2 regions of the Geobacillus sp. C56-T3 genome follow, and region 1 is predicted to be linked to the other one. Evidence: a T-box and tRNA genes for the amino acid it is inferred to sense, from the RefSeq annotation. Region 1 holds a T-box; the other holds one or more tRNA genes.
The links. A T-box is a leader RNA that pairs with one kind of tRNA and senses whether it is charged. The one in region 1 lies ahead of tyrS (tyrosine--tRNA ligase), so its partner is inferred to be a tRNA-Tyr.

Region 1 (15,985 bases):
CACGCAAAAGGCGCTTGAAGAGCGGGGAATCCCGGTGCTGCCTTTTTCGAAAGACAATATTCGCCCAGGTTATACGGTCATTGCCGGCAACGCATTTCCGGATACGCATGAGGAAATCGAGGCAGCCCGTCAGCTTGGTGTGCCTGTCATTCGTTACCATCGCTTTTTAGGCCAGCTGGCAGGCAAGTTTACGAGCATCGCGGTGACCGGTTCGCATGGAAAGACGACGACGACGGGGTTGCTTGCCCATGTGATGCAAGGAGCCCATCCAACGTCCTATTTGATCGGAGACGGCACGGGAAAAGGAGAGCCAGGGAGCAAATACTTTGTGTTTGAAGCGTGCGAATACCGCCGGCACTTCCTTTCCTACTTTCCAGATTATGCGATCATGACAAATATTGACTTTGATCACCCAGATTATTTTGCCAATGTCGACGATGTGTTTTCCGCTTTCCAGCAAATGGCGAATCAAGTGAAAAAAGCGATCGTCGCCTGCGGGGATGATCCGTATTTGCCGAACATTCAGGCGAAAGTGCCGATTTTGTTTTATGGATTCGGCGAAGAAAACGATTTTCAGGCGCGCAATATCGTCAAGACGACGGAAGGGATGGCGTTTGATGTGTTCGTGCGCAACACATTTTTCGCTTCGTTTGCCATTCCGCGCTTCGGCACTCATAACGTATTGAATGCTCTCGCCGTGATCGCCCTCTGCCACTACGAAGGGGTGGATGCGGGCACAATCGCCAAGCGGCTGCAAACGTTCCAAGGCGTGAAGCGCCGCTTCAGTGAAAAAACGGTCGGGCGCCAAGTGCTGATCGATGATTACGCGCATCATCCACGCGAAATTACGGCGACATTGGAGGCGGCAAGGCAAAAATATCCGGGGCGCGAAGTGGTGGCGATTTTTCAGCCGCATACGTATACACGGACGCAGACGTTTTTGCGCGAGTTTGCCGAAAGTTTGCTGCAAGCGGACCACGTGTATTTGTGCGACATTTTCGGCTCGGCGCGCGAACATGAGGGCAAGCTGACGATCCGTGATTTGCAGGCGCAAATTCCGCGTTCCCAGCTGCTTGAGGAACAAAACGTAGCCGTGTTGAAGCAGCATCAAGACGCGGTGTTGGTGTTCATGGGCGCCGGCGACATTCAAAAGTTTCAACAAGCGTACGAACGGGCCGTTCTTTCCGCCTGACGGCCGACAGGGAACGGGCTGTGATGAAGATGGCCCGTTTTTCCTGTTTCAAAAAGGAAGCCGTCTTTTCTATGTCGAAGTTTGAAAGCGGGAAAAGATGGGTACAAAGGGAATGAAACGTTCGAATGGGCAAGGAGGGAATCGGGTGGAATGGCTTTTGTATGGAAGCGTGGCGCTCATCGCGCTTGCTTTTTTGCTGCTTGTCGTTTACATAGCCAAGACGCTCATCGTTTTGCAGGAAACGCTGCGCCGGCTGACAGCGGCGATCGACCATGCCGATGAGCAAGTGCAAACGGTGGCGAAAGAAGTTCGTGAACTTCTCCATACGGCTAACGGCATTGCCAGCGATGTGCAAAAAAAAGCAGAAACGCTAAATGGCGCAATCGAAGCGGTCGGAGAGATCGGCGGCACGATCCGTTCGCTCAACCGCGCGCTTCGGCAGGCGGCTGCCGGTTTGTCGGCGCGGGCGGGCCTGGAGCAAGGAAAATGGGTGAAGGCCTTGCGCTGGACAAATGTTTTGCTCGATTTACGGGAAAAATGGAGAAAAAAACAATCGTTAAAGGAGGGTGTATCGAATGGCGAAAAATAACGGTGGATTTTTGCTTGGCGCGCTGGTCGGCGGCATCGCCGGCGCGGCTGCTGCGTTGTTTTTGACGAGCGAAAAAGGGCGGAAATGGCTGGCCGAGTGGAGCAACGATGAAACGTGGGAGCCGGTGAAAACAACGGCTGTCGAATGGTTGGAAACGGCGAAAGAGAAAACGAAGGAAATCGCCAGCTTCATTCCGTTGAAATCCTCGACGGCGCCAGCTGGCGGGGAAAACGATGGAGAGGAAGCCAAGGAGGCGACGATTCCGATTCCGCCATCCGCCGGGCCAGCCGACCGGGAAACGCTGCAAAAGCTGCTTGAGGAAGCCGAGGCGGCGCTTGATGACGCCGAGCAAAACATCACATCGCGAAAAGAAGCGGAGTGAGAGATGGGAATGGAGAAGCTGGAGACGATCGAACAGTTTGACCGCGTCATGAAGGAAACGGAGCGTTTTTTGTTCGTCAAGCATAGCCTCACCTGCCCGATCAGCCAGGCGGCGTTTGGCGAATGCGAGAAGTTCGCCGCTGATCACCCGGAGCTCGCGGTGTACTGCTTGTACGTTCAGGAAGCGCGTCCGCTGTCCAACTACATCGCCGAGGCGACCGGGGTGAAACACGAGTCGCCGCAAGTGCTGCTGTTTGAAAACGGCCGCGTCGTCTGGCATGCGTCCCATTGGGCCATTACGTATGGCGCGCTCTCGGAGCATGTCGGCGCTTGACCGTCCGCCTTTACTGCGGGCGGTTTTTTGCACACTTTTTGCTTTATCGCTTAAAAGCGTTTAATCAAAAAAGCATTTTTTTCGTGACAACGATAGCTCCATCGATTATAATAAACACTAATTAAACGACTTCGCTCTCCAAGACGGGGGCGCCGCTTGCCGGCAAGCGGCGAAAACAATGCACTACACTTGGCGAAAGGATGAGAAAAGCATGAGCAATGAGAGATTAGACGAACTGCGGGCGCGAGTCGATGAGATCAACTTGCAGCTGTTGAAACTGATCAATGAACGGGGACGGCTCGTTCAGGAGATCGGAAAAATTAAAGAAGCGCAAGGGACGCACCGCTACGACCCGGTGCGCGAACGGAAAATGTTGGATCTCATTTCCGAGCATAACGATGGGCCGTTTGAAACGTCGACGCTGCAGCACATTTTCAAGGAAATTTTTAAAGCAGCGCTCGAGCTGCAGGAAGACGACCACCGCAAGGCGCTCCTTGTCTCGCGGAAAAAGCATCCGGAAAACACGATTGTTGAAGTGAAAGGCGAGCGAATCGGCGACGGCAATCAATATTTCGTCATGGGCCCGTGCGCTGTGGAAAGCTATGAACAAGTCGCTGCGGTGGCGGAGGCCGTGAAAAAACAAGGGATCAAGCTGCTGCGCGGCGGCGCCTACAAACCGCGCACGTCGCCGTACGATTTCCAAGGGCTCGGCGTGGAAGGACTGAAAATTTTGAAACGGATCGCCGATGAGTTTGATTTGGCGGTCATCAGTGAAATCGTCACGCCGGCGGACATTGAAATCGCCTTGGACTATATTGACGTCATCCAAATCGGCGCGCGCAACATGCAAAACTTTGAGCTGCTTAAGGCAGCCGGCCAAGTGAATAAGCCGATTTTGCTGAAGCGCGGCTTGGCGGCGACGATCGAAGAATTCATCAACGCCGCTGAGTACATCATGTCGCAAGGAAACGGGCAGATCATTTTGTGCGAGCGCGGCATCCGTACGTACGAGCGGGCGACGCGCAACACGCTCGACATTTCAGCTGTGCCGATTTTGAAGAAAGAAACGCACTTGCCGGTGTTCGTCGATGTCACCCACTCAACGGGGCGGCGCGATCTGCTCATCCCGTGCGCCAAAGCGGCCTTGGCGATCGGCGCCGACGGCGTCATGGCCGAAGTGCATCCGGACCCGGCCGTCGCCTTGTCCGATTCCGCCCAGCAAATGGACATCGCCCAATTCAACGAGTTTATGGAAGAAGTGCGCGCGTTCCAACGTCAGTTCGTTCGGGCGTAAGAGAGCGAGGCCGGCAAAAAAGCAAGGTGCGACATTTCCACATGAAAAGACGTCCCATCGTGTTGGGGACGTCTTCTGTTTTGGGTGCGGATGGAAGCCGATTGCCGAAAGAAGACAGTGAAATGACGGCTTCTCTTTCATGCCGATGGCCGATTTCGGATAAACTACTCGTGAACGGTTTGTGAACAAACCGGCAAAATGGTTGCGATTTCGTTGCGAGTTGGCGATAATGTATCGTATGATAGTTGTACATACATTCGGATTTTGACCGGTTATCGGATCGAGCGAAAAGGAGTGAAACAACATGACGGTAACGATTTATGATGTGGCGCGGGAGGCGAACGTCTCGATGGCGACCGTCTCGCGCGTCGTCAATGGCAACCCGAACGTCAAACCGTCGACGAGGAAAAAAGTGCTTGAGGCCATCGAGCGGCTCGGCTACCGCCCGAACGCCGTGGCGCGGGGGCTCGCCAGCAAAAAAACGACGACGGTCGGAGTGATCATCCCGGATATTTCGAGCATTTTCTTCGCCGAACTGGCGCGCGGCATTGAGGATATCGCCACAATGTACAAGTACAACATCATTTTGAGCAACTCCGACCAAAACAAAGAAAAAGAGCTGCATTTGCTCAACACGATGCTCGCCAAGCAAGTGGACGGCCTGTTGTTTATGGGCGGGACGATCACCGAAGAGCACGTCGCCGAATTTCAAAAATCGTCGGTGCCGATCGTGCTGGCGGCCACCATCGGGCCGGAGGAGATTCCCTCGGTCAACATCGACTACGAGCAGGCGGCGTTTGAAGCCGTGACGTATTTGCTGGAAAAAGGAAACCGCCGCATTGTCTATGTGACCGGTCCGACTGACGACCCGATCAACCAGCGGAAGTTGGCTGGCTACCGGCGCGCGCTTGAGGAACACGGCGCGCCGTATGAGGAAGAGCTCGTCATTGAGGGCGACAACTCGTACGACTCCGGCTTGGAGGCGTATGAGAAAATGACGGAGCTTGCCGAACGGCCGACGGCAGTGTTTGCCGGCACGGACGAAATGGCGCTCGGCATCATCCACAGCGCCCAAGACCACGGGGTGCGCGTGCCGGATGAACTGGAAGTCGTCGGTTTTGACAACACGCGATTGGCGACGATGGTGCGGCCGCGGCTGACGACCGTCGTGCAGCCGATGTACGACATCGGGGCGGTGGCGATGCGGCTCTTGACGAAGTATATGAACAAAGAGCCAGTGGACCACCATATCGTTGTCTTGCCGCACCGGCTTGAAGTGCGGGAGTCGACGAAATGAAAAAAGCTGGCCTCAACATGGGGGCCAGCTTCTTGCTTGCTTTGCTCCATTTCTTTTTTGACGGCTGCAATCGCCTTGCAGTCGGCCCGTTTTTCGGTGAAAACGGAAGTTGACTAGGAAAACAGGACGTAGAAATCCGTTGTTTTCTGTAAATGGAGAAAAAAATCAAGTCCCCGCCCGGCGTTGACTGCGGATGAAATACAACGCCTTTTCCACCGTCTGGGCATTTTTTTCGCTGATCTCCGCTTTGCGCGGGATCGGGGGATACAAGTCATCCGGGTCGTCCCACTCAAGCGGAAGCGCGACGGGTGAAAGCGGTTGCCAACGTTCGCGCCACTCATCCGGCAACGGGCCGGACACATCGGCTTGTCCCGTCATCTCGAGCCAAAGGAGCGCCCATGCCCGCGGCACGACGCGCCAGATGTCATAGCCGCCGCCGCCGACGGCGATCCAGCGTCCGCCGCAATATTCATGCGCGATTTCGTGCGCGAGCTTCGGAATGGCGCGGTACGTTTTCATCGTCACCGACAAATGGGTGAGCGGATCGTAATAGTGGGCGTCGACGCCGTTTTGCGTCACGATGACATCCGGGCGGAAAAAGTCGGCGATTTCCCGAAGCGCGGTCGTATAGGCGGCGATCCATGATTCGTCTTCCGTGAACGCATCAACGGGAATGTTGAACGAATAGCCGTAGCCCGCGCCTAAGCCGCGCTCGTTGACATTTCCGGTCCCTGGGAACAAATAGCGCCCCGTTTCATGAATGGAAAACGTGCAAACGTTCGGATCGTCGTAAAACGCCCATTGCACCCCGTCGCCGTGGTGGGCGTCCGTGTCGACGTACAACACGCGCAGTCCGTATTTCTCCCGGATGTATTGAATGGCGACCGCGCTGTCGTTGTAGACGCAAAAGCCGGACGCTTTGCCGCGGAAGCCGTGGTGCAGACCGCCGCCAAGGTTGAGCGCATGCTCGGCCGCTCCGGAAAGAACCGCGTCGACGGCGGTGAGGGTGCTGCCGACCAAAAGAGCGCTCGCTTCGTGCATGTTGGGGAAAATCGGCGTATCCTCGGTGCCAAGGCCGTAGTTTTGCGCCGCCGCTTCCGACAGCTCGCCGCGCCCGGCCGCTTTCACCGCCTCGATGTAGGAGCGGTCGTGAATGAGCGCGAGCTCGTCATCGGTCGCCATGCGCGGGGCGACGATCTGGCGGTCTTCGAGCGCGCCGAGCGTGCAAAGCAAGTCGTATGTCATTTTGACCCGCAGCTGGTTGAACGGATGGTCGTCATGAAATTTGTACTGAAGAAATTGCTCGCTATAGACGAATGCGCAGTTTCGGCTCATGACGTAACCCCCGGCAAGTTCGGCCATAGCACGTGATAGCCGGCGTTTTGTAAATCGCGGATCAATGGAAGCGGATTCATCGTCTGCACGCGGAAAACTAAAATTTTCTCATTCGGATCCGGAGCTGGATACACCAAGACGCTGGCGATGTTCACATGGCGCTCGCTGATGATGGCCGCCGCTTTGCTTAACATGCCGGCCTCGTTCGGCACTTTGATCTCGATTTGCGACCCCGGCTGGTGAACGCCGGTCAATTCAATGAACGTGCGGAGCAAATCCGTTTGCGTGATGATGCCGACGAGTTTCCCGTGATTGACGATCGGCAGGCAGCCGATTCGGTGTTCGTAAAAGAGCGCCGCCACCTCCTCGACGAAATCGAGCGGATGGCCGACGATGAGGTCGGTTTTCATCACGTCCCCGACCGGTTTCTCCAAGTCTTCCCACTGTTCGTGAAGGCGGAAAATGGATGGGCTCGCTTCGCGCAAATCTTGGCTCGTCACAAGCCCCACAAGACGTCCTTCCCCGTCGACGACCGGCAGATGGCGGATGCGGTGATGTCTTAGCAGCTGCAGCGCTTCGGCGATCGTATTGGTGGCGCGAAGCGTGATAACCGGTGCTTTCATCACTTGTTCGACAAGCATCGTTCTCCTCTCCCCTTTGTGCGAGGCATTTAGTACATGTAACGGTTCATAAACCGAAGCCGGTCGAACCGTTGAATCGATTCGGCGTCGACCCGTTTGCCGATGCGGACCATCAGGCAGTTCGCCGGATGCGAGCAAATTTCCGGGTCGTCGGTCGCATACCAGACGAGCCCGCCGGCGTTCATCATTTTCTCCATCACTTTTCGGTACTCCCATACGTTCAGCCCCGTGCCTTTTAAATCCCAATGCCAGTAATATTCAGTTGTAATGATGATGTAGTCTTCCATGGCGTCGTCCATCATCGAGACGATCAACAAATTTTTTCCGACGCCAAACCCGCGGAACTCCGGAATGACTTCAATGGCGCCAAGCTCGAGCAAATTTTCCATGTTCCCTTCCGACCAACGCTCAAGCGGATCGGGATACAAAAACGTCACATATCCGACAATCACCTCGCCGCGGCGGGCGATGATGATCCGCCCTTCCGGCAGCTTGGCGATTTCGATCAACGCTTTGTGCTGTTTGGCAGGCGGGCGGAAGGAAGTGAGGTCATGGTGGAATTCGTAGCTGGCCAACGCTTCCGGCGTCACCGGCCCTTCGATGAGGAGCGTTCCTTTCGGGGTTTTCAGCTCTTTGGCGTTATACGTTTTTTTATGTTCCATTCGTCCACCACCTGAATTGGTCGTTCTGCTTCCATTATACATAAAAATGGCGCCGGCTGGCGCGGTTCAAAAAAATTTCAAAAAAGCGGGGACAAGGAATATTTTAAAAATTGAGAAATGGTTTTCAATCGACTATAATAGAAATGTAATCACTTACATAAGGGGGATCGGAGAATGAACACAGAACGGCTTCCCGTCATACAAGGGGACTACAATTTGAAAAACTACGAAGAAACATATAAACAGTTTCAATGGTCGGAAGTGGAGAAAGAGTTTTCTTGGCATGAAACGGGCCGAGTCAACATGGCGTATGAGGCGATCGACCGCCATGCTGAGTCGTTCCGTAAAAATAAAGTGGCGCTCTATTACCGCGACGCGGTGCGGAACGAGAAATATACGTTCAAAGAAATGAAAGAGATGTCCAATAAAGTGGCGAACGTCTTAAAACAGGCGGCGGACATTCAGAAAGGCGACCGTGTGTTCGTGTTCATGCCGCGTTCTCCGGAACTGTACTTTGCGGTTTTGGGCATCATCAAAACCGGCGCCATCGTCGGTCCGCTGTTTGAGGCGTTCATGGAAGGCGCGGTGCGCGACCGCCTCGAAGACAGCGGGGCGAAAGCGATCGTGACGACGCCGGAGCTCTTGCCGCGCGTGCCGGTCGGCGATTTGCCGGAGTTGAAGTACGTCTTTTTGGTTGGCGACGGCATTGTCGAGGAAGGGCCGTACATCGATTTGAAAAAGCGGATGAATGAAGCAAGCAAGCACTTCGACATCGAATGGGTCGACCGCCAAGACGGCTTGATTTTGCATTACACATCCGGCTCGACCGGCAAGCCGAAAGGCGTTTTGCACGTCCATAACGCGATGATTCAGCACTATCAAACGGCGAAATGGGTGCTCGACTTAAAAGAAGATGACATTTACTGGTGCACGGCTGACCCGGGGTGGGTGACCGGGACGTCGTACGGCATCTTCGGCCCGTGGCTGTGCGGAGCGTCAAGCGTCATCGTCGGCGGCCGCTTCAGCCCGGATGCTTGGTATCAAACGATCCAAGATTTCGGCGTCACCGTCTGGTACAGCGCGCCGACGGCGTTCCGCATGCTGATGGGCGCCGGCGATGAAGTCGTGAAAAAATATGATTTAAGCTCGCTCCGCCACATTTTAAGCGTCGGCGAGCCGCTCAACCCGGAAGTCATCCGCTGGGGGATGAAAGTGTTCGGCCGCCGCATCCATGATACGTGGTGGATGACGGAAACAGGCGGGCATCTCATTTGCAACTACCCGTGCATGGAAATCAAGCCGGGATCGATGGGGAAACCGATCCCAGGCGTCGAGGCGGCGATCATTGATGACCAAGGAAACGTCCTGCCGCCGTACCGGATGGGCAACTTGGCCATCAAAAAAGGCTGGCCGTCGATGATGAAAACGATTTGGAACAACCCGCAAAAATATGAATCGTACTTTATCGGCGACTGGTACGTATCCGGCGACTCGGCCTACATGGATGAAGACGGCTACTTCTGGTTCCAAGGCCGTGTTGACGATGTCATCAACACATCCGGCGAGCGCGTTGGACCGTTTGAAGTCGAAAGCAAGCTCGTCGAGCATCCGGCCGTTGCCGAAGCCGGCGTCATCGGCAAGCCGGATCCGGTGCGCGGGGAAATCATCAAAGCGTTCATCGCGCTTCGCGAAGGGTACGAGCCGTCCGAGGAACTGAAAGAAGACATCCGCCAGTTCGTCAAAAAAGGGCTCGCCGCTCATGCCGCGCCGCGTGAGATCGAGTTCCGCGACAAACTGCCGAAAACGCGGAGCGGGAAAATCATGCGCCGCGTCTTAAAAGCGTGGGAGCTCAACTTGCCGACCGGCGATTTGTCGACGATGGAAGACTGATGAGCGAAAAGCGTCTGGAACATCCGCAGTTCCAGGCGCTGTTGTTCTTTTCAGGCTGAGGCCGAAGCGGGGCGGCTGCAAAGACGGTGATGGAACGGAAAACGCGGCCAACAGCGTGATGTCTCCATTTGAAAAACCTGATACATGCCCGCTTTCTTTTCGCTTAAGAACCATCCATTTGCCGAAAATCGTTGTGCTTTCCCCATCTTCACAAAACAAGAAAGGGTGTCCCAACAAGGATCGGGACACCCTCTTTTCGATCACCATATATACGCGCCAACTTTTTGTTCAAAACGAATGGCATCTTCTAAAGAAAGCCAATCAAAGAAAGACAATCAAAGAAAGACAATCTTTTGGGTCAGCTCCTTGTCACTCCACATCACCCGACGGCGGGGGAGAAGACGGCTCGCCGCTCTTTTGATGACCGGAATTGGGCGGCGAGGCGGACGGCAGCGAAACGGGGTTCGACGGCGCCGATTCCTGTCCGGCGATATCCACAGCAGTGACGCAGTACGCGGCGCCCGGCTGCAGCGGCGAAAACGAGGCCGCCTCGTCCGCTTTAACAGCGGCGGCGAGGCGTCGTTCCCCCGTTTCGTTCACTAGATAGACGCGGTAGCCGATGACATCCGGCTCGTTATGGCGATTCCAGACGAGCTTGCCCCCTGCAAGCCGAGCGGCGGGTGGAGCCGGAGGACGGCCGTTTTCCTTTAATGTGGAGACGAGCGATGCATCGCCCGCCTGCCCCTCTCCGTTGATCCCCCAATCGGCGAGAAGCTTCGGATTCACGATCACTTCGCGAGTGACAAACTCTTCCGGCGTCGTCTCAAGCGCCACATAGCGGCGTCCGCCGATGACGACGACCCGGCTTTCCATCACTTCCTCGCCGCTTCCTTCCCGCGGCGCAAACTTCGTATTGTACAGATCGTAGCGGACGAGCCCGGCTTTTTCGCACGCGGCCGACGGACTGAAGCCGCTCGCGGCGCAGTAAGCGCGGCGGACGATGCCGCCTGGCATGAGAAACCGCTTCGGCGGAGCGATGAGCTGCGGATTTTGGTCATAAGCCGCATTCATCAGCTGCGCCCATAACAGCTGGGTGCGCTGGCTGTAGGAAAGCCCTTTGTAGCGGGACTCAAGCGGCGCCGGCCGGTCATAGCCGATCCAAACGCCGAACGTGACGTTCGGATTGACGGCGATAAACCACGAATCGCGCTTGTCTTGCGATGTCCCGGTTTTTCCCGCCCAATCGGCGGAAAAGGTCAAGTAGCGCGGCACCGACGAGGCCGTTCCGCCGTGAAGCACGTCGCGCATCATATCGATCATCAAGTACGACGTTTGCGGCGAAAACACCGGGACGGGTTTGCTTTGATGTTTGTAAACGATCTTTCCGTTTTTGTCCACAATCTTCTCAATCATGTAAGCGTCCACGAACGATCCGTAATTGGCGAACGTCGCATAGGCGTTGACGTTTTCCTCGACCGTGACGCCAATGTGCGTCCCGCCGATCGCCAAAGCCGGATTGGCTTCTTCTTGCTTCGAAACGCTCGTGATCCCCATTTTATGCAAATAGTCGATCGGATGGCGGGATCGAATTCTCATATACGTCCGAACGGCCGGAATGTTGAACGATTGCTGCAAGGCATAGCGCGCCGTGACGAGCCCGTGCGTTTTTCCGTCCGCGTTTTTCGGTGTATACGAACCGATCGAAAGCGGCAAGTCGGGAATGATCGTCGCCGGCTGGATGACGCCCATCTCCATCGCCGGCGCGTATACTAAGAGCGGTTTCATCGTTGACCCGTTGGACCGGTGCGCTTGGGTGGCGTGGTTCAACTGCTCGCGCCCATAATCGCGGCCGCCGACGAAGCTGATGATTTTTCCCGTTTTGTTTTCGATGAGCATCGCCCCGACTTCGACCGGTTGGCGATGGGGGATCGTTTTTCCTGTTTTCTTGTCTTTGGTGTAATACACATTGTCGCTTCCGTAATACGGGTAGCGGGCGGCGATGCGCTGCATTTGTTCATAAATCTTTTTGTCGATTGTCGTATAAATCCGATATCCGCCTTGGCGCAGCTCTTTTTCCGCTTCGCCGAGATAGCGGCGGAAACGAGCGGGTTCGCGCTGCACTTCTTCTGGCTTATAGCCGTCGCGCTTGGCGAACGTCTCGGCGAGCACCTCTTTCGCCCGCCGCTCAATCTCCATCGTCAAAAACGGATATTGTTCAAACGGCGACGGCTTCGGGGCGGCGAAATGCTTCGCCACATCATAGGCAAGCGCTTCCTTATACTGCCTTTCGGAAATATAGCCGGCCCGTTTCATCCGGTACAGCACCGTTTTCATCCGCTTCAAGCCCGCCGAGATGTCCGATTTGACGCTGCCGTCAGCGGCAAACGGGGTGTAGACGAACGGGTTTTGCGGCAGTCCGGCCAAAAACGCCGCTTGAGCGAGATTCAACTCTTTGGCGTTGACGCCAAAGACGCCTTGGGCCGCGGCTTGGATGCCGGCGATGTTGCGCCCTGAAGAATTGCGGCCGAACGGAACGACGTTTAAATACGCCTCTAAAATGTCTTCTTTGGAAAAAAATTTCTCCAGACGAAGCGAAAGCAGCATTTCTTTCGCCTTCCGCTCAAACGACACCTCGTTCGTCAACATCTGGTTTTTGACGAGCTGCTGCGTAAGCGTGCTCCCGCCGCTTTTGACCGGCGAGTTGGTCAGCTCTTGAAACACGGCGCGGATAACGGCCTTCGGAACGACACCGTGATGTTCATAAAAATGTTCGTCTTCGGTCGCGATGATGGCTTGCACGACGTACGGAGACACGTCGGACAGGCGCACCGCCTCGCGGTCGAGGTCAGACCGGAACCGCCCTAAATACACGCCGCCGTCAAAGTACATATGGCTCGTTTCGCCGTAGCTGTAAATCTCCTTTTTCATCTCGTCGGGCGAGGGAACGGGCATATCCTTGACCAAAAAGGCAAAATAGCCGGCGCCGGCGCCGATGGAAAAGCAAATGAGGCAGAGCGCGGCGATGAGCAAAATTAAGATGACGTTCCAAACGACATCGTATGTAAGGGAAAAATAATGCCACGCTTTTTCAAGAGAAATGGAAAGTTGGTTTCGCTTCATGCCAGCCCCCCTATGCGGCAAGTCATTATATATCAGTATACCATAGGAAGGGGAGGCATTGTGGAATTTTGCCGATTTTTCGCCGTTTGTGCGAAAAGCGTTACGGTTGACAGCGGGTGCATTGCTATGGTAATAAGAATGTATATATTTCATATGAGAAAGCGATGATGGGAATAAGTAGCGGCTGTCTCCCTGGTGCAGAGAGCTGGCGGACGGTGCGAGCCAGTCCACAGGCAGGCGTGAATTACCTCCCTGAGCAGCGATGGCGAACGGTTTTGGCACCTAGTAGCCATCCGCCGGCCGGCGCCGTTACCCAAATGAGTGAGAAAGCACCATGCTTTCTAAGTAGGGTGGTACCGCGACGAACACTCGCCCCTTCATCACGGGCGGGTGTTTTCTTTTTTATGACATTCATAGAGAGGTGAAGGACATGGATTTGCTTGCGGAATTGCAATGGCGCGGGCTCGTCAACCAAACGACGGATGAAGACGGGTTGCGCAAGCTGTTGAATGAGGAGCGGGTGACGCTTTATTGCGGGTTTGACCCGACGGCGGACAGCTTGCATATCGGCAACTTGGCCGCCATTTTGACGCTGCGCCGCTTCCAGCAGGCGGGCCATCAACCGATTGCGCTAGTCGGAGGGGCCACTGGTCTGATCGGCGATCCGAGCGGGAAAAAAAGCGAGCGCACGCTCAATGCCAAAGAAACCGTCGAGGCATGGAGCGCGCGCATTCAAGAGCAGCTCTCCCGCTTTTTGGACTTTGAAGCGCACGGCAACCCGGCGAAAATCAAAAACAACTACGACTGGATCGGGCCGCTGGATGTCATTACGTTTTTGCGCGACGTCGGCAAGCATTTCAGCGTCAACTACATGATGGCGAAAGAGTCGGTGCAATCGCGCATCGAGACGGGCATTTCATTTACCGAGTTCAGCTATATGATGCTGCAGGCATACGATTTTCTCCGCCTGTACGAGACGGAAGGCTGCCGCCTGCAAATCGGCGGGAGCGACCAATGGGGCAACATCACGGCAGGGCTTGAGCTTATTCGCAAAACGAAAGGCGAGGCGCGGGCGTTTGGCTTGACGATCCCGCTTGTGACGAAAGCGGACGGCACGAAATTCGGGAAAACGGAAAGTGGCACAATTTGGCTCGACAAAGAGAAAACGTCGCCGTACGAGTTTTACCAGTTTTGGATCAACACCGATGACCGCGATGTGATCCGTTACTTGAAGTACTTTACGTTCCTGTCGAAAGAGGAAATCGAAGCGCTTGAACAAGAGCTTCGTGAGGCCCCAGAGAAGCGGGCGGCCCAAAAGGCGCTTGCTGAGGAAGTGACAAAGCTCGTGCACGGCGAAGAGGCGCTCAGGCAAGCGATTCGCATTTCTGAAGCGCTCTTTAGCGGCGACATTGCCAATTTGACAGCGGCGGAAATTGAGCAAGGGTTCAAAGATGTGCCGTCATTCGTTCATGAAGGAGGCGACGTTCCGCTTGTCGAGCTGCTCGTTTCTGCCGGCATTTCGCCATCGAAGCGGCAAGCGCGCGAAGACATCCAAAACGGCGCCATTTACGTCAACGGCGAGCGCCTTCAAGACGTCGGAGCCATATTAACGGCTGAACACCGCCTTGAGGGGCGGTTTACGGTCATCCGCCGCGGGAAGAAAAAGTATTATTTGATTCGCTACGCCTAAGAAAAAAGATCCGAAATGCATCGGCATTTCGGATCTTTTTTGCGCCTTAACGCGAGTAGAACTCGACGATGAGCGCTTCGTTGATTTCCGCCGGCAGTTCGGAACGCTCCGGCAAGCGGGTGTACGTCCCTTCCATTTTTTCCGGATTGAACGTCAAGTAATCTGGAATGTAGTTGTTCGCTTCGAGCGCTTCTTTAATCACTTGCAAGTTGCGCGATTTTTCGCGAACGGCGATCGTTTGTCCCGGTTTGACGCGGTACGACGGGATGTTGACGCGGCTGCCGTCGACCAAAATGTGGCCGTGCGTCACGAGCTGGCGGGCTTGACGGCGCGTGCGGGCCAACCCTAAGCGATAGACGAGGTTGTCTAGGCGCGATTCTAACAAAATCATGAAGTTTTCGCCGTGTTTGCCTGGCATTTTGCCTGCTTCTTCAAACGTTTTGCGGAATTGGCGTTCGTTCACGCCGTACATATGGCGCAGCTTTTGTTTTTCTTGCAGCTGCAAGCCATATTCTGACAATTTCCGCCGTTGCCCCGGACCATGTTGGCCAGGCGGATATGGACGTTTTTGCAATTCTTTCCCCGTGCCGCTCAACGAGATGCCGAGGCGGCGGGAAACTTTCCACATTGGACCAGTATAACGAGCCATTCGTTGCTCCTCCTTACGCTTTTATTCCCGTAAAATAAAAGCAGATGTGCGCCAACAATTATGGCCATTTTGTTTTCATGCATCCTCGCTCTCGCAGCTAAGAGTTACACGATGCACCTCGGCGGGCCGAGGAACAAAATGAACCATAAAGGTGGGCACAAAGGCTGCTATATTTTACACAAAGGCTATTATATGATTTTTAGAGGATAAAGTCAACATTTTGTTTCCCTTCTTTTCTATTCTTATGATATAATAAAAGATGCAATTTTTAGAAAAAAATTTGTCATCCCATTCTCTCGTTATGGAATGATGATGCTAGTTTGGGTGGAAAAGGCGATGAACAAGGATGAAATGAAGCGGTATGAATCGTTTAAACAAAAATTTTTCCACTGGTTTTTGGCGTTTCAGGACGACGGGCCGTTTTCGGCGGCGGCGGGCGAGTTGCTCGCGCTGCTGAAAGAAGAGCTGGCGCTCGAGCAAGCCGTTTTTTATTCGTACGACCCGGTGCGGGTTGCCTTTTATCCGGAAGCGGCCGCGGTTGGGACGCCGGACGTTGGGCTGATCGCGGCTGAAGGAGAGCGTGAAGTAGTGGTTGTCGATGCCGGTGGGCCGCATATGGCGGCCCGGCTCTTTTTCATGCTTTCCGATGAGGCGTCGGCGATGGTCGAGCTGATGTATCGAAAAGATGGTGGTTTTGACGAGCGATTGTTGTGGGAGATCCGGACGGATTTGGCGCGATTGTTTCGGAAACTTAGCGCGGTGCTGCAAGGAGAGGGCGAAGAGAAACGGTATGGACAGCTGCATCGCTTCGCCGCAAAAATTCATTCCTCGATGCATATCGATGTTGTGCTTGAAGAAATTATCCGCACGCTGCAAAACGTCTATCCATCGTTCACCTACCACCTTCTGTT
Region 2 (15,985 bases), 99 kb from region 1:
CAAGGAGCGATGAGAAAAACATGTTCCCATGTCCGTCCCCATAAACTCCCCGCCAACCAAATGACCGCGGCATCAATTCCTTTGGTCGCAAAAACCAAAATCCCTGTAATGACGGCCTGAAACAAGGCATCAAAAGCAATCCCCGATAGGGCAAACCGGCCCTTATCCATTCCTTTCTTCCAAGCAAACGCATACACGCAAAGGCCGGCGAAGAGAGCCCCGAAAAAGGCGACGAACGGCAGGCCGCTGACAGGAAAATGCGGAATGATCAGCAGCGCCAACACAGCAAATAAGCTGGCGCCAGCCGTCATGCCAATGACATTCGGAGCGGCAAGCGGGTTTTGCGTCACGGCTTGCAACAGCGCTCCGGATACGGCGAGGTTGGCGCCGACAAACAGCCCGGCCAATATCCTTGGCAAGCGATATTCCCACACGATTTCCCCATTCAGGGAAGACTTTCGGTTGAAAAATGCCTCCCATACTTGCGAAACAGGGATTTTCACATCCCCGAAACAAGCGCCGAGCGGCACGATGATGACAAGAAGCAATGCCAACCCAGCCACAAGTCCCACATCACGCTTACGCATTCCATTCGCCCTGCTTCCTAATCAAATACAAAAAATATGGGCAACCAATGGCGGCGGTAAACACCCCGACAGGAAGTTCAATCGGCTGCGCCACCAAGCGTGCAAGCAAGTCAGCCGTCAAAAGCAACATTCCTCCGCACAAGGCGCTGACCGGAACGATATACGTATAATTCACCCCGACCATTTTTCGGACGATGTGCGGAATGATCAAGCCGATAAACCCAATGACCCCGGATACGGACACCGCACTTCCAGCCAAAATAATAATCATGACTGCCATCACAGTTTTGAGAATCCCCACATGAACACCAAGCCCTTTGGCTGTATCATCGCCGAGCTCCAACAGATCCATTTTCGAAGCGATCATGATGGACAGGAGCAAGCCAGCAAGAGACCACGGAGCGATCAGCGAAACATGGCGCCATGTCAAGCCGTTTAACCCACCGGCCAGCCATGCATATACGGCGGCCGCATCCTGGCCAAGCAAGACCAAAATTCCCACGGTGATCGCATGCAAAAATGCGCTGACCGCCACTCCGGCAAGGGTCAAACGAACCGGGGAAAGGGCGCCTCTCTTCAGAGACAAACTATATACGAGGGCTCCCCCAACCGCCGCCCCCAAAAAGACAAGGGGAGAAAAGAAAAGAAGGGGAAGGCCGGCGAAAAAATACTCGATGAGAACAACCATCGCAGCAGCGCCGGCCGACACTCCCATGATTTTTGGCTCGGCCATTGGATTTTTCGTTAAACATTGCATCATCGCTCCAGCGACCGCCAGATTCGCCCCAATCAAAACCGCCAAAAGCGCACGGGGAAACCGTAGATTCCAGACAACCGTTCGTGCTTTGGATCCATCATCATGCAAAAAGACATCCAGCACTTTTGGAATCGGCACAAAAAACGGACCAGAGACTAAAGAAACGATCATCAACAAAACAATGCCCAATCCTGCAATGACGCTGATCCATATGGCTTTTTTTCCGTATGTCAAAAATGACATCCTCTCGCCGGCATCATCCTATTACTGATAACGTTTTAATATGGATGCCGCTTCTTTTACAATCAATTTCGCCGCCAACGGTCCCCGGCTGCGAGACCAAAGATCGCGATTGACTTCCACCACCCGTTTCTTTTTCACCGCTTTTAATTGGAACCAAATCGGGTTGGCTTTCACTTTTTTCAGGTCATTCTTCCCAGGATCCGTATAGGCAAACAGCACGTCTGGATCGATTTCTAAAATTCTTTCTAAACTTACTGTTTTAAAGTCGGAGTATTCATCCCCTTTTTCCTTAAATGCATAATCAGCCTTAAGCGCCGTAAAAATCGATCCGGAGAATGAGTTGTCCTGCCATACATTAATGCCATCTTTATTTACGAAAAAGCCCAATACACGAAGATTTTTATCTTTTAATTTTGCCTGCTGCGATTTCAATTCTTTATAAAACTGATTCACAAACGATTTTGCCTTCGCCTTCCGCCCTAAGATGTCTCCCAATACAAGAAGCTGATTCATCGCTTCTTTGTAGCTGTTCGCACGAAATCCCGCTACTGGCGCAATCTTTTTCAGCTGAGGGATAATCGCTTTATGGAACTCAAATTCATGGTCGATAATGATCAAATCCGGTTTGAGCGCTGCGATTCTCTCCAAACTCGGGGCGCTAAGTGCCCCAACGCTTGGCACCCCTTTTAGTTTATTGCGCAAGTATGTAGGCACCGTTCCAGAATTGGAAATCGTATACCCCACTGGCTTTAAGCCTAACGTGACAACGGCATCTGTCCCCGCCATGCTTAACGTGACAATCCGCTTCGGGGTACCTTTGATCACCAGCTTGCCAAGCTCCGTCTTAAACACCCTTGTCTTGGATGCGGCCTCAACAGGCGCAGCCGGTTGAGCCAACGGCACAAGCAACACGAACAGCGCCATCAGCACGGCAAGAAGAGAGGTCCATTTTTTCTGCAACACGTTACATATTCCCCCTTCAATCTATATTTAATAATGATAATCCTTATCAATTAAGATGATAGTTGATATTGAATATCTTTGTCAATACAATAATAAAAAACATTCATGAGCAAGCGTTGCTCCCCACCCTGGCATGAAAATCGCTGATCAAAGCGGCGCATTTTTACAGAAAAAGAAAATCGGTTTTGCAAGGGTTTCTCTAATTGAGAAAGAATGCGAATCGATAGTCTTTTTTACCAAATCACCCACCCTCTAGAAGGATGGTGAAAAACGAGAACGGCCTGCAAATCGATGGCATTTCATCAGAAAAGAAAGCCGATTGGCCGCGTTTTTCGAATTGAAAGATAGCAGGAATCAGCCATATTTTGCGCTAAATCACCAGCACTCTAGAACTTGTCGCCCCTTTTCATCATAATTCTTCAAAAAATCCCTTGTCTCCCCCCATACGATTTATGCTAAAATGGAAGCTGGATGTCCCCAAATCTGCTGCACACATGCCCACGGATGATCAACTCCTTTGGCAAACCCTTCACCAACAAGGTCCAGACAGCGTTAGGAAAGCAACAAAAGCCATGAATAGCTGTTTTGAATCACCGTCAATCCACACTTGGAAAGGATGATCCATATGGAAGCATTGCTTACCCAAATTTTAGATCGGCTCGATCAACTCCATTCGAGCGTCGGCGTCTTGACATCCGACGTCAACGAGATGAAAAATCAACTGAACAAGATCGAAGCGAGAGCGGGCAGCATCGAAGAGAGAGTGAACAGCATCGAGGCGAGAGTAGACAGCATCGAATCAAGAGTAAACAACATTGAAGCCAACATGGCCACCAAAGACGAACTCGCCGAGCTCCGATCCAAAGTGGACGACATCGAAGCGAAAATGGCCACGAAAGACGAACTCGCTGAACTTCGCTCCACTGTGAACGGACTCCAGTCCAACGTAAACGAAATTCAAGCGAAGATGGCGACCAAAGAGGAACTGGCTGAACTCCGGTCCAAAGTGAATGAACTCCAATTCAAAGTGAACGAACTTCAATCCAATGTAAACGAAATTCAAGCAAAGATGGCGACCAAAGACGATCTCGTTCCTATTCGACAAGCGGTCATGGAAATCGATCAAATTGTCAAAAGGATCGAAGTCAACCAAGAACGCCACGAGCACATTTTGGCCATCCTCTCCAAACGCTCGATTGAACATGAGGCATCCATCGCCAGCCTGCGGCAAGCGCAATAACTCGACAAGGGAACAAATGGACAAGGGGCGAGCTGTGCAGCGCAACATGGAAAAAACATTCCTTCCAGACACGAACCGCGGGGGCTGTCCGAAAGAAATTCCCCCAAATCAACACAACAACTTGACAGCGTTTGAACCATGTTTAGGATATCCACAGGGGCACTCATCACATCCGGGAAGGCCAAGCGTCTTCCCGGATGTGTCTGGCTTGAAACATGCTTGTCTTCAGGCGACATCTCATCCATCAACATTTTTTGTCAGCCCTTTCGTTTGCCGTTCTTATTCTTCCTGCAAAACTCTCTACATGATGTACGTCTTATTCCGATTCATGTTTCAAAAAACACAAATTTTCCACTTCTCCACACACCCCGTCTCCTTTGATTTGCCGCTCCAGCCATGAAGCCGAAAAAGCGTTGGGCGCGGTTCTCCTCCTTCGCAACGAATAAACCAAATGATTCCGATCATGCTAAAGACGGAAAAAAACTCGAAACAGACCAGGCCATTTTTTATACGAAAACCGGTGCGGTCATTCGCGCGAAATCGGTCATGCGTGTATGACGAATATCCAAACTGCTATTTCGTCTATGCCTATGGAGACAACGGAGCCGTCTACAGCATGGTGCTCGCCAAATGCTTGCGCGACTGGATCGCGGCCGGCCAAAGCGACAACGCCCAGCTCTACTTGCCGGACCGTCCGCTTGTCTCGGCGTTGTCTTCGTAATTACTTGTTTTCGGAATCCAACGAATTGTTTGGGCGCGTCATCGACAAGCTGCCCCCTCTCCCCCCGTGCTGGGAAGAGGGGGACAGCTTTTGCTTCGCATGCGGCAAAACGCTTTTATTCATCTTTGATCCGAACGTCGAATTCCGTTCGTTCATGGGCGTCTTTTATTTGAATCATCCAAGTGTCCGCTTGTTTGTCATAATGAACAGCCCGAATCACAGGAATCATATGCTCGAGCCGACTCTCTTCTTGTTTCAACGCTTGGCGAATCGCCTCCTCCTCCGATAAGCTGGCGCCATCACGCGGAGAGCTTGGCACAACCAATACTTTGCCCGCCTTCCCTTGGCCTGGATACGATTCAGCAATCCCCCCATCTATCCAAACTTGAACTTTTTGACCAATGTTCACCCGCGCTGGTGCACTAGAAACCAAGATGGCATTATAAAACTCTTTAAGCCCGCCTGTGGAACGAAAATCTTGCGGATCAGAACTGACAACCAAAATGCTCCCCCCTTCTTTTCTCACGACATACCCTTCAATGGCATAGCGGTCAGTTTGCCCGCTACAACCTGCCAACCAAACACTCCACACGGCGGCAATGAAAGCAAGCCATCTTTTCAGCCCAATCTCCTCCTCCTTTGTTATCATTAGTCGCATTTACGAAAAAATCGTTTCACTCTTTTATGAAAAGCTCCAGTTTGTCAAATCCATCATGGGTACTAAAAAAACATGATGATTGACGAAATCATGGATGATCTAGATGGTAGAAATGCAAAATTCGTGCAAAATTTTTTCGGATTCTATCGTTTTTTCGGAATTCCCAGAAAATGAAAAACGACCGCAAACGCGGTCGTATCAAGGGTTCCACGATTTTAGATCGTGGGCTATCGAATTCCAAGGATGCCGATGGTGGGAGTCGAACCCACACGGGGGGCTACCCCACACGATTTTGAGTCGTGCGCGTCTGCCAATTCCGCCACATCGGCGCGACAATTAACAATTTACCAAATCATCTTTCAACTGTCAACACTTTTTTATTCATTAGATATGAAGGCGGCACCCGGATTCGAACCGGGGGTAAAGGTTTTGCAGACCTCTGCCTTACCACTTGGCTATGCCGCCTTGATCGAGAGCGGAAGACGGGACTCGAACCCGCGACCCCCACCTTGGCAAGGTGGTGTTCTACCACTGAACTACTTCCGCATCCGTGGCTGGGGTAGCTGGATTCGAACCAACGCATCACGGAGTCAAAGTCCGTTGCCTTACCGCTTGGCTATACCCCAACGCTGTAAGTGAAGGGCGACTAGTGGGAATCGAACCCACGCATGCCAGAGCCACAATCTGGTGCGTTAACCACTTCGCCATAGTCGCCATAATCATGATAGGAATGGCAGGGGCAGTAGGAATCGAACCCACACCGGAGGTTTTGGAGACCTCTGTTCTACCATTAAACTATGCCCCTTTGTTAAGATGGTGGAGGGGGACGGATTCGAACCGCCGAACCCAAAGGGAGCGGATTTACAGTCCGCCGCGTTTAGCCACTTCGCTACCCCTCCAAGGAATGGTGCCGACTGCAGGACTTGAACCCGCAACCTACTGATTACGATTCAGTTGCTCTACCAATTGAGCTAAGTCGGCATAATTATGATATAAATCGTGGCTCATTGTTCATTTGTTGTGTCCCTTCCTCTACCAGCCAATTCGAAGAAGCTGGGTGCGTCGGGACAACTCGCAACCGATTCGATGAAGCGGATGCTCGTCTCTGCCAATAGAGCTAAGTCAGCTTGCTATCAATTATATGGTGGCTCGGGACGGAATCGAACCGCCGACACAAGGATTTTCAGTCCTTTGCTCTACCGACTGAGCTACCGAGCCGTATCTTATTTTTCCCTTGTTCGTTGATGACTTTTGTGTCCCTTCCTCTACCAGCCAATTCGAAGATGCTGGGTGCGTCAGGACAACTCGCAGCAGATTCGACGATGCGGATGCTCGTCTCTACCGACTGAGCTACCGAGCCATATTAAGTTTTACGCTACTTTACTTGTGCTGCATTGTGCCTCTTCCTCTGCCAGCGGATTCGAAGATGCTGGATGCGTCGAGGCAACTCGATGCGAATTCGATGAAACGGATGCTCGTCTCTACCGACCGAGCTGCCGAGCCGTATTTCACCGATCACATGATTCGTTGCATCATGCATTTTTGGAAAGATGGCGGTCCCGACGGGACTCGAACCCGCGATCTCCTGCGTGACAGGCAGGCATGTTAACCACTACACTACGGGACCAATTTTGGTTGCGGGGGCAGGATTTGAACCTGCGACCTTCGGGTTATGAGCCCGACGAGCTACCGGACTGCTCCACCCCGCGACGATAAGAAAGTAAATTAATTTGCACAATGCTCTTATCGTTGTTGTTCGTCGCCTCTTCCTCTACAAGCTGATTCAAAGATGCCAGATGCGTCGAGGCAACTCGAAGCGGATTCGATGAAGCAAAGGCTCGTTGCTCCACCCCGCGATGATGAGAAAGCAAGTCAGCTTTTATATTAAGATGGTGGAGGATGACGGGATCGAACCGCCGACCCCTTGCTTGTAAGGCAAGTGCTCTCCCAGCTGAGCTAATCCTCCACAAAGAAGTGACCCGTACGGGATTCGAACCCGTGTTACCGCCGTGAAAGGGCGGTGTCTTAACCACTTGACCAACGGGCCATGCTGATGGATAATGGCGGAGAGCAAGGGATTCGAACCCTTGAGGCGCTATTCACGCCTACACGATTTCCAATCGTGCTCCTTCGACCACTCGGACAGCTCTCCACGATGGCTCCGCAGGCAGGATTCGAACCTGCGACCAATCGGTTAACAGCCGATTGCTCTACCACTGAGCTACTGCGGAATCATAACGACGGTCAATTCTCCCAACAAGATGTCCTGCCTCTTCCTCTGCCAGCCGATTCAAAGAAGCTGGACGCGTCAAGGCAACTCGCAGTTCATCCGATGATGCAAATGCTCGTCACTGAGCTGCTGCGAAATGACATCTCTTTAGACATTTACTATTATAATGATTCGCGCTGAGCTGTCAAGAGTTTTTTCATTCCCTCAAAACTAGATAACCGTCGGAAGAAGCCGCTCGCCTGCGCTTTTCGCTGTCTAGTTCCGGCCGCCATCGGCTCGCGACGCTTCGGTCCTGCTGCGGCGGGCTAAGCCCGCTCGCAGGCCCTCCAGCGCACCTCGCCGATAAGCGGGCGGCCTCCACTTTTCTTGCTGTCCAGTTCCAGCGCCTAGCTCTCTTCTGCCAAATAACCTTCCCCCTCGGGGTGCAAGCACCCCAGCGGGTGAAGAACATTTGGCTTCGAGAGCTAATCGCGGCGCTTTCACTTTTCTCACTAGGTCAAGCCCTCGATCGATTAGTATCCGTCAGCTCCACGTGTCGCCACGCTTCCACCTCGGACCTATCGACCTCGTCATCTTCGAGGGATCTTACCCGCTTCACGCGGTGGGAAATCTCATCTTGAGGGGGGCTTCACGCTTAGATGCTTTCAGCGCTTATCCCGTCCGCACATAGCTACCCAGCGGTGCCCCTGGCGGGACAACTGGTACACCAGCGGTGCGTCCATCCCGGTCCTCTCGTACTAAGGACAGCTCCTCTCAAATTTCCTCCGCCCGCGACGGATAGGGACCGAACTGTCTCACGACGTTCTGAACCCAGCTCGCGTACCGCTTTAATGGGCGAACAGCCCAACCCTTGGGACCGACTACAGCCCCAGGATGCGATGAGCCGACATCGAGGTGCCAAACCTCCCCGTCGATGTGGACTCTTGGGGGAGATCAGCCTGTTATCCCCGGGGTAGCTTTTATCCGTTGAGCGATGGCCCTTCCATGCGGAACCACCGGATCACTAAGCCCGACTTTCGTCCCTGCTCGACCTGTCCGTCTCGCAGTCAAGCTCCCTTGTGCCTTTGCACTCTCCGAATGATTTCCAACCATTCTGAGGGAACCTTTGGGCGCCTCCGTTACCTTTTGGGAGGCGACCGCCCCAGTCAAACTGCCCACCTGACACTGTCTCCCACCCCGTTAAGGGGTGCGGGTTAGAATTTCAATACCGCCAGGGTGGTATCCCACCGCCGCCTCCACCGAAGCTGGCGCTCCGGCTTCCCAGGCTCCCACCTATCCTGTACAAGCGATACCAAAATTCCATATCAGGCTGCAGTAAAGCTCCACGGGGTCTTTCCGTCCTGTCGCGGGTAACCTGCATCTTCACAGGTAGTATAATTTCACCGGGTCTCTCGTTGAGACAGCGCCCAAGTCGTTACACCTTTCGTGCGGGTCGGAACTTACCCGACAAGGAATTTCGCTACCTTAGGACCGTTATAGTTACGGCCGCCGTTTACTGGGGCTTCGGTTCGCACCTTCGCTTCCGCTAAGCGCTCCCCTTAACCTTCCAGCACCGGGCAGGTGTCAGCCCCTATACGTCGCCTTTCGGCTTCGCAGAGACCTGTGTTTTTGATAAACAGTCGCTTGGGCCTTTTCACTGCGGCTCTTCAGGGCTCTTCACCCCAAAGAGCACCCCTTCTCCCGAAGTTACGGGGTCATTTTGCCGAGTTCCTTAACGAGAGTTCTCCCGCGCGCCTTAGGATTCTCTCCTCGCCTACCTGTGTCGGTTTGCGGTACGGGCACCTCTTCCCTCGCTAGAGGCTTTTCTTGGCAGTGTGAAATCGGGGACTTCCGGATCCATCCGTCGCCGTCACCGCTTGGCCTTATGATCCGCGGATTTGCCTGCGGATCAGCCTCACGGCTTGGACAGGCTCTTCCAGCCGCCTGCTCGCCCTATCCTCCTGCGTCCCCCCATCGCTCAAACGGGAAGAAGGTGGTACAGGAATCTCCACCTGTTGTCCATCACCTACGCCTTTCGGCCTCGGCTTAGGTCCCGACTAACCCTGAGCGGACGAACCTTCCTCAGGAACCCTTAGGCTTTCGGCGCAGAGGATTCTCACCTCTGTTTTCGCTACTCATACCGGCATTCTCACTTCTAAGCGCTCCACCAGTCCTTCCGGTCTGGCTTCTCTGCCCTTAGAACGCTCCCCTACCGATGACCAACGGTCATCCCGCAGCTTCGGCGGCACGTTTAGCCCCGGTACATTTTCGGCGCAGAGTCACTCGACCAGTGAGCTATTACGCACTCTTTAAATGGTGGCTGCTTCTAAGCCAACATCCTGGTTGTCTCGGCAACTCCACATCCTTTTCCACTGAACGTGCACTTCGGGGCCTTAGCTGGCGGTCTGGGCTGTTCCCCTCTCGACCACGGATCTTATCACTCGCGGTCTGACTCCCGGGCATAAGTCATTGGCATTCGGAGTTTGACTGGGTTCGGTAACCCGTTTTGGGCCCCTAGCCCAATCAGTGCTCTACCTCCAAGACTCCTAAACCCGAGGCTAGCCCTAAAGCTATTTCGGGGAGAACCAGCTATCTCCAAGTTCGATTGGCATTTCACCCCTACCCACACCTCATCCCCGCACTTTTCAACGTGCGTGGGTTCGGGCCTCCAGCCGGTGTTACCCGGCCTTCACCCTGGACATGGGTAGATCACCTGGTTTCGGGTCGACGACGACGTACTCACACGCCCTGTTCAGACTCGCTTTCGCTGCGGCTCCGCCTCTTCGGCTTAACCTCGCACGCCATCGTCACTCGCCGGTTCATTCTACAAAAGGCACGCCATCACCCATCAACGGGCTCTGACTACTTGTAGGCACACGGTTTCAGGTTCTCTTTCACTCCCCTCCCGGGGTGCTTTTCACCTTTCCCTCACGGTACTGGTGCACTATCGGTCACTAGGGAGTATTTAGCCTTGGGAGATGGTCCTCCCTGCTTCCGACGGGATTCCTCGTGTCCCGCCGTACTCAGGATCCGCTCGGGAGGGAACGAAGTTTCGACTACAGGGCTCTCACCTTCTCTGGCCGGCCGTTCCAGACCGGTTCGTCTACCCCGTCCCTTTCTCACTCCCATCGTGAGCGGTCCTACAACCCCAAAAGGACACGCCTCTTGGTTTGGGCTGTTCCCGTTTCGCTCGCCGCTACTCAGGGAATCGCGGTTGCTTTCTTCTCCTCCGGGTACTAAGATGTTTCAGTTCCCCGGGTGTGCCCTCCATGCCCTATGGATTCAGGCATGGATACTGCCCCATTACGGACAGTGGGTTCCCCCATTCGGACATCTCCGGATCAACGCTTGCTTACAGCTCCCCGAAGCGTTTCGGCGTTTGCCCCGTCCTTCATCGGCTCCTAGTGCCAAGGCATCCACCGTGCGCCCTTTCTAGCTTAACCTATTGCGCTCTCGGCTTCTTCCTTATGTTAATCGGTTATCTAGTTTTCAAGGAACGAAGTAGCTCCTTTGAATTCGCTTCTTCGCTGGTTTGCGTCGAGGAATCCAGCTTCTCTGAATTCACTTGTAGACGCAGACGCAAAGCAACTGAAGGAATTGCTCATTCCTTCAAAACTGAACGAAACAGAAGCGCGATGGATTGGTAGGTTGGCCATTACGGCCTCCGCTTTTCGGATTGTCTAGCTCCGGCCGCCATCGGCTCGCGACGCTTCGGTCCTGCTGCGGCGGCGACAGCCTCCTCGCAGGCCCTCCAGCGCACCTCGCCGATAAGCGGGCGGCCTCCGCTTTTCATCCTTAGAAAGGAGGTGATCCAGCCGCACCTTCCGGTACGGCTACCTTGTTACGACTTCACCCCAATCACTTGCCCCACCTTCGGCGGCTGGCTCCCTTGCGGGTTGCCTCACCGACTTCGGGTGTTGCAAGCTCTCGTGGTGTGACGGGCGGTGTGTACAAGGCCCGGGAACGTATTCACCGCGGCATGCTGATCCGCGATTACTAGCGATTCCGGCTTCATGCAGGCGAGTTGCAGCCTGCAATCCGAACTGAGAGCGGCTTTTTGGGATTCGCTCCCCCTCGCGGGTTCGCAGCCCTTTGTACCGCCCATTGTAGCACGTGTGTAGCCCAGGTCATAAGGGGCATGATGATTTGACGTCATCCCCACCTTCCTCCGACTTGTCGCCGGCAGTCCCTCTAGAGTGCCCAACTGAATGCTGGCAACTAGAGGCGAGGGTTGCGCTCGTTGCGGGACTTAACCCAACATCTCACGACACGAGCTGACGACAACCATGCACCACCTGTCACCCTGTCCCCCCGAAGGGGGAACGCCCAATCTCTTGGGTTGTCAGGGGATGTCAAGACCTGGTAAGGTTCTTCGCGTTGCTTCGAATTAAACCACATGCTCCACCGCTTGTGCGGGCCCCCGTCAATTCCTTTGAGTTTCAGCCTTGCGGCCGTACTCCCCAGGCGGAGTGCTTATCGCGTTAGCTGCAGCACTAAAGGGTGTGACCCCTCTAACACTTAGCACTCATCGTTTACGGCGTGGACTACCAGGGTATCTAATCCTGTTTGCTCCCCACGCTTTCGCGCCTCAGCGTCAGTTGCAGGCCAGAGAGCCGCCTTCGCCACTGGTGTTCCTCCACATCTCTACGCATTTCACCGCTACACGTGGAATTCCGCTCTCCTCTCCTGCACTCAAGTCCCCCAGTTTCCAATGACCCTCCACGGTTGAGCCGTGGGCTTTCACATCAGACTTAAGGAACCGCCTGCGCGCGCTTTACGCCCAATAATTCCGGACAACGCTCGCCCCCTACGTATTACCGCGGCTGCTGGCACGTAGTTAGCCGGGGCTTCCTCGTGAGGTACCGTCACCGCGCCGCCCTCTTCGAACGGCGCCCCTTCGTCCCTCACAACAGAGCTTTACGACCCGAAGGCCTTCTTCGCTCACGCGGCGTCGCTCCGTCAGGCTTTCGCCCATTGCGGAAGATTCCCTACTGCTGCCTCCCGTAGGAGTCTGGGCCGTGTCTCAGTCCCAGTGTGGCCGGTCACCCTCTCAGGCCGGCTACGCATCGTCGCCTTGGTGAGCCGTTACCTCACCAACTAGCTAATGCGCCGCGGGCCCATCCGCAAGTGACAGCCAAAGGCCGCCTTTCAACCAAAGACCATGCGGTCTTCGGTGTTATCCGGTATTAGCTCCGGTTTCCCGGAGTTATCCCGGTCTTGCGGGCAGGTTGCCCACGTGTTACTCACCCGTCCGCCGCTGACCAAACCAGAGCAAGCTCCGATTTGGTCCGCTCGACTTGCATGTATTAGGCACGCCGCCAGCGTTCGTCCTGAGCCAGGATCAAACTCTCCAAAGAAAGTTGATTGGCTTTTGCTTTGGCCAAAGCGGCCTCCGCTTTTCGAATTGTCTAGCTTCGGTCCGCCGCCGCTCGGGGTCAAATAACCTTCCCCCTCGGGGTGCAAGCACCCCTGCGGGTGAAGAACATTTGCCCGTCGCGATCGCCAGGATGGCGATATTTCGCCGTTGCCCGCAGGACGCGGGCTGCTGTTAGGCGAAATACCGGACCTCCGCTTTTCGTCGCGCTTCGTTTCGTTCAGTTTTCAAGGAACAAGCTTTCGACTGTTTTGTCTCTCTCAAACAGCTCTTTTATGTTAGCATAACATCTTTTTCGATGTCAACTGCTTTTTTTGCTTCGCATCGCTGTCAAACAACCTCTTCGATCAGCGACGTTTTCTAATATACCACCTTAACTCGAAAAAAGCAATACCTTTTTAAAAAAATTTTAGGACGCGCTGATCCATCCCCGTTCCCTCTTCTCCATCCCACAGGAAAGCGTTCTTTTCCTAAAAAAGGGGAATGAACACCGGCGCGAGTGCATACATTTTTTCTATGGCATCGCTATATAGATGCGATTGGACGCTTTCACATCGACGGCTTTTGCAGAGCGACTGGATCGACTGCCTGGCGACCGAACAACGCCGCTTCCAGCCCCACGCCTGGGTCTGTGAAGCAGGTAGTCGTTCCGTCTTCCGCCACGCCAAGGTGCGGCGAAGAAGACGGCGGTTTGCCTCGGGCGGTCGAAATAGGCAAGCGACTTTTTTCGTCAAGGACGTGGAGAACTTTTCCGTTTTGCATCTATATCGTTGTTATGATCCTTTCATCAAGGAGGCTTCTTCACTTTGATTCGCGTGTTGTCGCCAATCAACTTTGACGTTTCGAGTTCGTTTTCGCTTCCGGCCAGCGAACAACGAATCTTAGATGCCCTTGTTTCCTCGCCTAAGTTGTATACGTATGCAAACAAACACCAGCTTCGATTTGAAATCGCCTTGCGCGACCGCATTGTTCGGGCGGCGGGCGAGTTGGCGAAAAGCCGGGCGCGGTTTGCCATTTTCCGTTTTTCGCGCTGCAACAGCGATTTCTGGACGCGGGACGAGCGCGGCGGCTTCCGTCTTCGTCCAGATGTCACGGCTTCCGAAGCGATTCAGGACATTTTTGTCCATAGCGAGCGATACGCGTTTGAATGCGCGACCGCGATCGTCATCGTGTTCTACAAGGCCGTGCTTGACGTAATCGATCCAGCGGCATTCAACCGGCTGTTTGCGGATTTGCTGCTGTATGACTGGCATACCGACCGGGATCTTGGCATTCAAACAAAAAAAGATGAACACTTTCTCCCCGGAGATTGCCTCTATTTTAAAAACCCGGAATTCGATCCGCTGACGCCGCAATGGCAAGGGGAAAACACGATCTACTTGGGCGATGGCTTGTTTTACGGGCACGGCATCGGCATCCAGACGGCAGACGGCATCATCGCCGCGCTCAATCGAAAACGAAAGCGGGGGGCGACGAAATCCGCTTACCTGCTTCCCGATATCACGCAAGTCGATTTCGCTTATTTGTCCCAATTCGCCCGCAGCTTCGATGAATTCCGTCTGCCGATCCGCCGCTCTTCCTTTATCTTTGGAACGTTAGGGTCCGCTCTGTTCTTGCACCGTTAGCGGACCTTTTTCGCTTTTCTCCCACAAATACAGGGCGATTCCTGTTAAAATAAAAATACCGCCGATCCATTGAAACGGACGGATCGGTTCGCCAAACAGCCAGTAGGCCAAGGCGGAAGCGCCGATCGGTTCAAATAAAATCGCCATCGACACCGTCGAGGCGCTGACCCATTTGACCGCCCAGTTCATCACCGAATGGCCGAGCAGCGTTGGAATGACGGCGAGAGCGAGAAAACAAAGCCAATCCGTCAGCTGATACGCCGTCAGCGAAAGGCGAAACAGCATCGCGTACAGCCACAACACCGCCGCGCTGATGCCATAGACGATATAGGTATACGTCATCAATGACAACCGTTGGCGCACCTCTTGGCCGAACAGCCAATACGCCGTGACAAACGCGCACGAAAGCAGCGCCAATCCATCGCCGTACAGCGCTTCACCGCTGACGCGGAAGTCTCCCCAGCTGATGAGAACGCTGCCGATAATGGCCAACACCGCGCTCCCGACCGCGCCAACGGTCAACCGTTCGCGGAAAAACAACGCGCCGCCTGCGAAGGCAAACAGCGGCTGCAGCGTCACAAGCACGACCGAACTAGCGACGGATGTATAGTCGAGCGATTCAAACCAAAGGATAAAATGAAAGGCAAGCAAAACCCCAGAACAAAGCGAAAACAGCCAATCGCGCCGAGAGATGCCTCGGAGTTCGCTTCGATGCCGGAGGAACAACGGCGTCATGATGGCGACGGCCAAAAAGAGTCGATAAAAGGCGATCACCGCGGACGGCGCCTGCGACCATTTGACGAAAATGGCCGATGTTGACACGGCAAGCGCGCCGATGAATAGAGCAGCATAAGCCTTTATGGTGCTTGGCGGCTTCATTCGTTTTCCTCTCCTTGTCTCGGTCAAGCGCAGTTCTTGGCCGCCGTTTTCACGCCGGGCGAAAACAGGCGTCATCAGGCGTTTTCTTTCATTATACCATGAACGAGGTGAGAAGCGATGATGTTTGATCCGTTCCTCAAACTAGGGATTTCCGCCATTCTCGGGCTGATCATTGGGCTGGAACGGGAATTGAAGCGAAAACCGGTCGGGTTGAAAACGTGCCTTGTCATTTCCATTTCCAGCTGCTTGCTTACAATCGTTTCGATCGAATCGGCGTACGTCTTTCCGCTCAAAGACCATATTACAATGGACCCGCTTCGACTGGCGGCGCAAATTGTGTCCGGGGTCGGTTTTTTAGGAGCAGGCGTCATTTTGCGCCGCGGCAACGACAGCATCACCGGGCTGACGACCGCCGCGATCATTTGGGGGGCGGCAGGGATTGGCGTGGCGGTCGGCGCAGGCTTCTATTGGGAATCGGCGTTCGGCGTCGCGCTTCTCATTGTCAGTGTGGAACTCATTCCGTTTTTGATCAATTTTTTCGGACCGAAGCAGCTGCGCGAAAAAGAGGTGCTGCTGCAAATCACCGTGGCGGACGCCAAAAACATTACAAAGGTCATCGACCATTTAAAACAACAGGACATCAATATTAAAACGATGCGCATTAAAGATGTGGAAGAGAATGAACATTTGCTGAAACTAAGAGCCGTCATTGACCAAAAGCGCTCGACC

Region 2: it has a tRNA-Tyr gene. The T-box ahead of tyrS (tyrosine--tRNA ligase) is inferred to sense a tRNA for this amino acid. The anticodon was not compared.

The regions. Positions count from the first base shown of each region.
Region 1 covers NC_014206.1:725,718-741,702, forward strand. The annotation lists gene murC (UDP-N-acetylmuramate--L-alanine ligase) at 1-1,192, shown strand, start outside; gene GC56T3_RS03775 (DUF948 domain-containing protein) at 1,338-1,781, shown strand; gene GC56T3_RS03780 (hypothetical protein) at 1,768-2,163, shown strand; gene ytxJ (bacillithiol system redox-active protein YtxJ) at 2,167-2,496, shown strand; gene GC56T3_RS03790 (bifunctional 3-deoxy-7-phosphoheptulonate synthase/chorismate mutase) at 2,708-3,790, shown strand; gene ccpA (catabolite control protein A) at 4,095-5,087, shown strand; gene GC56T3_RS03800 (acetoin utilization protein AcuC) at 5,253-6,422, opposite strand; gene GC56T3_RS03805 (acetoin utilization AcuB family protein) at 6,419-7,063, opposite strand; gene GC56T3_RS03810 (GNAT family N-acetyltransferase) at 7,093-7,725, opposite strand; gene acsA (acetate--CoA ligase) at 7,900-9,615, shown strand; gene GC56T3_RS03820 (transglycosylase domain-containing protein) at 9,985-12,735, opposite strand; T-box leader at 12,891-13,115, shown strand; gene tyrS (tyrosine--tRNA ligase) at 13,166-14,425, shown strand; gene rpsD (30S ribosomal protein S4) at 14,472-15,074, opposite strand; gene GC56T3_RS03835 (sensor domain-containing diguanylate cyclase) at 15,411-15,985, shown strand, end outside.
Region 2 covers NC_014206.1:626,382-642,366, reverse strand. The annotation lists gene GC56T3_RS03380 (iron ABC transporter permease) at 1-587, opposite strand, end outside; gene GC56T3_RS03375 (iron ABC transporter permease) at 580-1,587, opposite strand; gene GC56T3_RS03370 (ABC transporter substrate-binding protein) at 1,609-2,550, opposite strand; gene GC56T3_RS03365 (hypothetical protein) at 3,176-3,790, shown strand; partial or broken gene GC56T3_RS19560 (FAD-binding oxidoreductase) at 4,341-4,511, shown strand; gene GC56T3_RS03355 (YobA family protein) at 4,627-5,160, opposite strand; tRNA gene GC56T3_RS03350 (tRNA-Leu) at 5,414-5,498, opposite strand; tRNA gene GC56T3_RS03345 (tRNA-Cys) at 5,564-5,634, opposite strand; tRNA gene GC56T3_RS03340 (tRNA-Gly) at 5,644-5,715, opposite strand; tRNA gene GC56T3_RS03335 (tRNA-Gln) at 5,721-5,795, opposite strand; tRNA gene GC56T3_RS03330 (tRNA-His) at 5,811-5,883, opposite strand; tRNA gene GC56T3_RS03325 (tRNA-Trp) at 5,901-5,974, opposite strand; tRNA gene GC56T3_RS03320 (tRNA-Tyr) at 5,984-6,068, opposite strand; tRNA gene GC56T3_RS03315 (tRNA-Thr) at 6,075-6,150, opposite strand; tRNA gene GC56T3_RS03310 (tRNA-Phe) at 6,312-6,387, opposite strand; tRNA gene GC56T3_RS03305 (tRNA-Asp) at 6,721-6,796, opposite strand; tRNA gene GC56T3_RS03300 (tRNA-Met) at 6,802-6,878, opposite strand; tRNA gene GC56T3_RS03295 (tRNA-Val) at 7,060-7,135, opposite strand; tRNA gene GC56T3_RS03290 (tRNA-Glu) at 7,145-7,216, opposite strand; tRNA gene GC56T3_RS03285 (tRNA-Ser) at 7,231-7,321, opposite strand; tRNA gene GC56T3_RS03280 (tRNA-Asn) at 7,326-7,400, opposite strand; rRNA gene GC56T3_RS03270 (23S ribosomal RNA) at 7,892-10,821, opposite strand; rRNA gene GC56T3_RS03265 (16S ribosomal RNA) at 11,178-12,735, opposite strand; gene GC56T3_RS03260 (hypothetical protein) at 13,302-13,469, opposite strand; gene GC56T3_RS03255 (protein-glutamine gamma-glutamyltransferase) at 13,559-14,377, shown strand; gene GC56T3_RS03250 (DMT family transporter) at 14,348-15,256, opposite strand; gene GC56T3_RS03245 (MgtC/SapB family protein) at 15,374-15,985, shown strand, end outside.